Regions from separate parts of the Streptomyces sp. NPDC048600 genome, predicted to be linked through region 2. Evidence: riboswitches for the same ligand, from Rfam matches in the RefSeq annotation. Region 2 holds a riboswitch; the other holds the start of a gene.
What was found. A riboswitch is a leader RNA that binds a small molecule or an ion and turns the genes downstream of it on or off. The one in region 2 is predicted to bind cyclic di-AMP.

Region 1 (3,689 bases), on a different contig from region 2:
GGCGACACCCTGGGCGCCTGGACGGGCTCCAAGGCCGCGCCCCGGCCGGTCCCGGCGGTGACCGCCGACGACACCGGCCGGGTCGTCGTCGTGGACCGGCCCGGCGCCGTCCAGACGCAGTTGCTCATCGGCCGCGTCGGGTCCGACCGGCACGACCGCGTGTGGCCCGCGCAGGTCCTCGGCACGTACTGCCTGGGCGGTACCCTCACCTCCCGCCTGGACCGCGTCCTGCGCGAGGAGAAGGGCTACACCTACGGCGTGCGGTCGTTCGGCCAGGTGCTGCGCTCCGCGCCCGACGGCTCGGGCGTGTCGATGCTCGCCATCAGCGGTTCCGTCGACACCCCGAACACCGGCCCCGCCCTGGCGGACCTGTGGACGGTGCTGCGTACGCTCGCGGCGGAGGGCCTGACCGACGGCGAGCGGGACGTCGCGGTGCAGAACCTGGTCGGGGTGGCGCCGCTGAAGTACGAGACCGCCGCCGCGGTCGCGGGCACGCTGGCCGACCAGGTCGAGCAGCACCTGCCCGACGACTTCCAGGCGACGCTGTATCAGCAGCTCGCCGCCACCGGCACGGTGGAGGCCACGGCGGCCGTCGTGAACGCCTTCCCCGTGGACCGGCTGGTGACGGTCCTGGTCGGCGACGCGGCGGAGATCAAGGAGCCGGTCGAGGCCCTCGGGATCGGTGAAGTGACTGTCGTGGCGGCCGAGTAGGGACGTGACGGCACGCGCGCGTGGCGAGGAAGTCCGCGTCACGCGCGTGGGGTCCTGCGGTGACGAGCGCGAAGGACCCGAACGCGGACAATCCACGTCACGCGCGCGTGGGGCCCTGGTGACCGGAGTGTCACCAGGGCCCGTTTTTGTCTGTATTGGCAGTGGATTATGGGAGAGAAACCCCTTCTGCCCTGTGGCATGCGCTACAAATCCTCTGATCGGTTTGAGGATTGAAAGACGATCCCCTTAGCGTCATGCGGGCTGTTCGTCAGGCAGTGCGCCGCAGCCGCGGCACCGGACAGTCATCGCCGAGTCCCCCCACGGCGCGAGCCAGGGGAGCCGGGGACCCATCGAAGTCCCTGGGGTGAATCGGACGCCCGCGCGCAGGCGAGGGGGTCCGTAGGAGACCTTCCTGCTCCGAACCCGTCAGCTAACCCGGTAGGCGAGAAGGAAGGAAAGGACCAGCCACTACATGGCGTTCACCCGCGCCACCGGGAAGCACCGTCGTCCCAGCCGGATGCAGCGCGGCACCGTCCGCGCGGCGGGCGTCGCGGCGCTCGCCACCACCGGCGTCATCGGCACCCTGGCCGCTCCGGCCCTCGCCGCCGAGCAGCCCGAGGCCGAGCAGACCGGTCTGCTGCCGGTCATCACCCTCGGCGACTCGGTCGCCGACCAGATCGACGCCCAGGCCGACGCGCAGAAGCTGGCCGCCGAGAAGGCGCTCGCCGAGCAGCTTGCCGAGGCGGCCGCCAAGAAGCGCGCCGAGGAGCGTGCGGAGGCGGCCCGCGAGGCCGAGGAGCGCGCCGCCCGCGAGGCCGAGCGCAAGCGCCTCAACACCTTCGTGTCGCCGATCGCCGACTCCTACGTCTCCACCGGCTACCGCACCGGCGGCGCCGTGTGGTCCTCCGGCAGCCACACCGGTGTCGACTTCCACGCCGCCAGCGGCACGGTCGTCCAGGCCGTCGGCATGGGCACCGTCGTCGAGGCGGGCTGGGGCGGCGCGTACGGCAACCAGGTGGTCGTCCGGATGCACGACGGCACCTACACCCAGTACGGCCACCTGTCCTCCATCGCCGTCGCGGTGGGCCAGTCGGTCGTCCCGGGCCAGCAGCTGGGACTGTCCGGCGCCACCGGCAACGTCACCGGCGCGCATCTGCACTTCGAGGCCCGCACGGGCGAGGAGTACGGCTCGGACATCGATCCGATCTCCTACCTGCGCTCGCACGGCGTGAACATCTGATCCCCGTGTCCGCGCCCACGTGGGCACCGCGCAGCGGGTGACCACGTACGCCGCACCGAAAGCCCCGGCCGTCACGGCCGGGGCTTTCGGCGTTCCCGCCCCGCCCCCGGAGGGCGCCGCCCCTGTAGCCCAGGTGTTCGCCGCCCGTCGCCGGAGCGTTCGATTCGGCCGTCCGGAGGCGGTCGTATGTCCAAAAAATATTCATGGATTCCGGCCTGCCTTCGGAAATTCGGCGTGATTGCAATAGAGTCGCTGAACACACGTCAATCGTCGACGTTTCACGGGGATTAATGCGGAGGTCGGTCATGCGTGTTCCGGCGCACTCGGTGTGCACGGCGATCCGGGACGACATCGTCGCGGGTGTCTACGAACGCGGCGGCCGGCTCACCGAGGAAGTGCTGGCGAAGCGCTACGGCGTCTCGCGCGTCCCCGTCCGGGAGGCCCTGCGCACGCTGGAGGCGGAGGGGTTCGTGGTGACCCGTCGGCACGCGGGCGCCTGTGTCGCCGAACCCACCGAGCAGGAGGCCGCGGACCTGCTGGAGATGCGCATGCTGCTGGAGCCGCTCGGCGCCTCCCGGGCCGCGCAGCGCCGCACCGAGGCCCATCTGAAGGTGCTGCGCGGTCTGGTGCGGCTGGGTCAGGAGCGGGCCAGACGGGGCAGCAGCGACGATCTGAGGTCCCTGGGGGGCTGGTTCCACGAGACGCTCGCCCAGGCCTCCGGCAGCCCCGCGCTGATCTCCGTGCTGACCCTGCTGCGGCACAAGATCGCCTGGATGTACTCCGTGGAGCCGCCGGCCGGGCCCGTGGAGTCCTGGGCCGAGCACGGCGCGATCGTGGACGCGGTGGCGCGCGGCGACAGCGAGCGCGCGCGGGCGGTCACCGCACTGCACGCCGAGCGGGCGAGCGCGGCGCACCGGCTGCGCATTCCCGGCGGGGTGGACCGCGGCGACCGCGTGAGGACTTCGCAACATCCCGTAAACATGTCGGGTCTGCGGCATTAACAAGCGCGCCGTATACAAAGAGGAGATATTCGCGGTGGAGGTGTATTTCCGCTGCCTTTTTCGCGTGCGCCGATAATTCCGGCTGTGCGCTCCAAGGCGTGCCCGGAGAATTCTCTCGCCCGCCGCGGGAATTGCTGACGGTGTCCCGGGAAACGGCAGAAGCCGCGTCGCCCGGACGGGTGACGCGGCTTCTGTATGTGAGCTGCCGGGGCCGCTCAGACGGTCTCGGGGAGCTCCTCGAGACCCTCGGCGACCAGCTTGGCCAGACGGTCGAGGGCGACGTCAGCGCCCTCGGCCTCGGAGGCGAGCACGATCTCCTCGCCGCCCTGGGCGCCCAGGCCGAGGACGGCCAGCATGGAGGCCGCGTTGACGGGGTTGCCGTCGGCCTTGGCGATCGTCACCGGGACGCCTGAGGCAGTGGCGGCTCGGACGAAGATGGAGGCGGGGCGGGCGTGGAGACCCTCGGCCCAGCCGACGTTGACGCGGCGCTCAGCCATGTGATGCTGCCCTTCACTTTCCCAGGGTTGTCTAGACCAGTGTTCCACACCGTGGAGGGTGCCCGGAACGGTCCGCCGTCCCGCGCCGGAACAGTCCTCCGTCCCGCACGGTAAAGGCCCTCCGTCTCGCACCGGCCCGGCCGCCGGACCGCGGCCCCGGCCCGGCGTGTTTTCTCCACAGACTGCCCCGCGCCGTTGTCGTACGCGAGCCGTACGCTGGGCCCCATGCAGAGCGCGCCG
Region 2 (3,689 bases):
CGCTGCGGGGGAGAGCGGGCTGCTCGCGACCGGAGTGGAGGAACTGCTGCGCTACGACGGCCCGGTGGAGCTGGCGACCTGGCGGTTCGCCACCCGGCCGCTGACGATCGGCGGGCAGGACATCGCGGCCGGCGACCCGGTGCTGGTGGTGCTGGCGGCGGCGGACCGCGACCCGGAGCGGTTCACCGACCCGGATCTGCTGGACCTCGCGCGCCGCGACAACCAGCACCTGGGATACGGGCACGGCATCCACTACTGCCTCGGCGCCCCGCTCGCCCGGCTGGAGGGGCAGACCGCGCTGGCCACCCTGCTCACCCGGCTGCCGGACCTGCGACTGGCCGCGGATCCGGAGGAGTTGCGCTGGCGCGGCGGCCTCATCATGCGGGGCCTGCGCACACTGCCGGTCGAGTTCACGCCCGTGGACCCGCCGGAACCGGCCGACCAGGTGCGCCAATCCCTATAGACCGGGGCAACCCGACCGTGCCGTCCGCCGTACGGAACTGACGCGGGCAAATGTGACACACCATCAACACTGTGATCTTCACGTGATCTGCGCGGCATGAACTTGTGACAAGTGATCGTCTGCCTATACGTTCACCCATCAGCGCGGCGCCTCGCAGTACCCGCCGTGCAGGTCGTTGCTGTCGCCCGAAAGGTCTCCGCATGCTCTCCGGGAACGGTCGTCACCGTCGCCCCCGTCAGGCTCCGGCTCTTGTCGTCGCGGCAGGAGTGACCGGCTCTGCCATCGCCATCCCGCTGCTGGGCGCCTCCGGCGCGAGCGCGGCGGACGCTTCCACCTGGGACCGGGTCGCGGAGTGCGAGACGGGAGGGGCGTGGAGCGCGAACGACGGGTACGGACAGTACGGCGGGCTGAGGCTGAGCCAGCTCGACTGGGACAGCTACGGCGGGCTGGAGTACGCCCCGGGTCCCGACCAGGCGAGCCGGCGTCAGCAGATAGCCGTCGCCGAGCGCGTTCTCGCGGACCAGGGTGTCGCGGCGTGGCCGACGTGCGGTCCGCTCGTGGGGCTCACGGCCGACTCGGGCCAGGCGGACGCCGACACCGGCGTCGACGGGGATGGTTCGGGACTTTCGGGATTGACCGACACTTCCGATTCGTCGGGTTCGTCGGGTTCGGGCTCGGGCGACGACTCGGACGGTGACTCCGGCTCCTCGGAGACCGGTTCGGGCAATTCGAGCAACTCGACCAAGTCGGACAGTTCCGCCACTTCGGACTCCGACTCCGAGGCCGACGGAACCGGCTCCGCGTCGTCGAGTCCGTCCCGGGAGGCCGACGGCTCCGGGGCGGGTGACTCCGAGGATTCGGACAAGTCCGGCGAGAACGGTGCCTCTTCGGACAGTTCGGCCGGGGACGGTACCGGTCGGCATCGGGGCGCGAGCGCCGAGGAGGGTGCGGGTGCCGACGGCGAGGTGGCCGCCGAGGACGGCCGCAACGGCGACACGGCGGGCCGTCACGCCTCGCGCAGCGGCGCTGCCGCGCGTGACGCCGCCGACGGCGAGTACACCGTCCGGGAGGGCGACAGTCTCTGGGGCATCGCCGACTCCCTTGAGCTCCAGGGCGGATGGTCGGAGCTGTACGCCGGTAACCGCGAGACGATCGGTGTCGATCCGAACCTCATCGTGCCCGGTCAGAAGCTTGCGGTAGGTGTCGAACCGGGCGAAAAGTAGCGGGAGTTCACGTCACGGTTCGATGGCTAATGTCCGTTTTGGTGAAAGTGTGGGATGAGTCTCAGACGCCCTGATCGTCTTTGAAATTCCGCCGATCGCGTGTCTACGGTCGTGACCGCTCGCCAACGTGAGCCCCGGTCGCCGCAACGCCGAATCCTGCCAGCGGCGCCATCCGGGAACAGTCGTCGCGTAAGCGCCGTAGGCAGGAGCGGGGGACCCAAGGTAAGTGCCGGGCCCGGCAGTTGAGGTGACTCGACGCCGGAACCGGCTTGGGGTGAAGCCGCGCACCGAGGAGTGCGCGGCCGGGCAACTCAACCGGCCCGAACCCGACAGCTCACCTCGCAGGCGTCGGTGAGGGGATCCTCCATGCTGTTTTCCGGCAAGGGCAAGCACCGTCGTCCGTCCAAGGCCACTCGCGCCATCGCCATCGCCGGTGTGACCGGCGCCGCGGTCGCCGCCCCGCTGATCGCGGCCGGCGGCGCCTCCGCCGCCACGTCCTCCGAGTGGGACGCCGTCGCCCAGTGCGAGTCCGGTGGCAACTGGTCCATCAACACCGGCAACGGCTACTACGGCGGTCTCCAGTTCTCGGCCTCCACCTGGGCCGCCTACGGCGGCACGCAGTACGCCGCCACCGCCGACCAGGCGAGCAAGTCCCAGCAGATCCAGATCGCCGAGAAGGTCCTCGCGGGCCAGGGCAAGGGTGCCTGGCCGGTCTGCGGCGTCGGCCTGTCGAGCGCCGCGTACGACGGTGGCTCCGCCGCCCCGGCCGCCCCCGCGCAGCCGGAGTCGCAGCCGAGCACCAGCACCGACACCCGCTCGACCGAGCAGCAGAGCGCCTCCCGTTCGCAGGAGCGCCCCGCCGTCAAGAAGTCGGCCGCGAAGAAGACCGTCACCACCCCGACCGGCAAGAAGGTCAAGAAGGGTGACGGCGAGTACAAGGTCGTCAAGGGCGACAGCCTCAGCGCGATCGCCGAGAAGCACAAGGTCAAGGGTGGCTGGCAGAAGCTGTTCAAGCTGAACCAGGACATCGTCGACGACGCGGACTTCATCTACCCGGGTCAGCAGCTGCACCTGAAGTAGTCCGCCGCGCGGCCGCCGCGGCCCGGCCCCCACCGGGCCCCGGCCGCACCCGGCCCCCGGACTGTCCCGGCCCCCACCGGACGGCCCGGACCGCCCCGGACCGCTCTCGATCCCCCAGGGCCGCTCCCATCCCCAGGGCCGCTCAGGCCCCGGGTCCCAGGGCCGCTCAAGCCCCCGGGCCCCCGGGACGTCCTCGGCGTCACGAGGTCACCCCGCCCCCACGGACCCCCGGGTCCGTTGGGTCACCTCCGCCCCGTCTCCCCCCACCGGCCGTCCCGGCCCGCGGGGTCGCCCGTCCCCACAGGCCTCCCGGCCTGACGGTGCCGCCCCCGTCCCCCATATCTCCGCCCCGGCGCGTCTTCCCCCGTACGCGCCGGGGCGGAGTCATGTCCGGACGCCTGTCCCGCCCGCGGCGCGCCCGCCCCGAGCCGCTCGGCGCCACCCGCGACACCTCGCCCGCACAGGCCCACCCCACAGGCCCACCCCGCAGGCCCACCCCGCAGACCCACCCCACCGAGCCGCTCCGCCGCCACCGGCGACGGCCCCCGAGCCACCCCTCGGTCGCCCACCCCCGCCTCCGGCCCCGTTTCCGCCAAGTTCGGAGACGTATCCGGGAAAGCTTTTGTTCCGTTCGGAAACAATTTACTCTCGGTTCCGTCCACGTGATGAGCCATCGGCTGGCCGATCGGCCGGAGCCGGTTAGGCTCGTCTCGCAGAGCCACACCCGCGGCCTGCCCATCGCGTCACATCCATGAAGGAGATGCTCGTGCCGTCCATCGACGTCGTCGTAGCCCGGGAAATCCTGGACTCCCGAGGCAACCCCACGGTCGAGGTCGAGGTCGGCCTCGACGACGGCAGCACGGGTCGTGCCGCCGTTCCGTCCGGTGCCTCCACCGGTGCCTTCGAGGCCATCGAGCTCCGTG

Region 1: another riboswitch for cyclic di-AMP. It lies ahead of ACZ6SQ_RS25265 (M23 family metallopeptidase); the one in region 2 lies ahead of ACZ6SQ_RS22940 (transglycosylase family protein).

The regions. Positions count from the first base shown of each region.
Region 1 is NZ_JBVJGZ010000020.1:42,086-45,774, forward strand. It holds gene ACZ6SQ_RS25260 (M16 family metallopeptidase) at 1-711, shown strand, start outside; cyclic di-AMP (ydaO/yuaA leader) riboswitch at 1,008-1,170, shown strand; gene ACZ6SQ_RS25265 (M23 family metallopeptidase) at 1,184-1,951, shown strand; gene ACZ6SQ_RS25270 (GntR family transcriptional regulator) at 2,257-2,952, shown strand; gene ACZ6SQ_RS25275 (HPr family phosphocarrier protein) at 3,168-3,449, opposite strand; gene ACZ6SQ_RS25280 (bifunctional acetate--CoA ligase family protein/GNAT family N-acetyltransferase) at 3,675-3,689, shown strand, end outside.
Region 2 is NZ_JBVJGZ010000017.1:69,167-72,855, reverse strand. It holds gene ACZ6SQ_RS22950 (cytochrome P450 family protein) at 1-463, shown strand, start outside; gene ACZ6SQ_RS22945 (LysM peptidoglycan-binding domain-containing protein) at 664-1,686, shown strand; cyclic di-AMP (ydaO/yuaA leader) riboswitch at 1,871-2,049, shown strand; gene ACZ6SQ_RS22940 (transglycosylase family protein) at 2,053-2,766, shown strand; gene eno (phosphopyruvate hydratase) at 3,527-3,689, shown strand, end outside.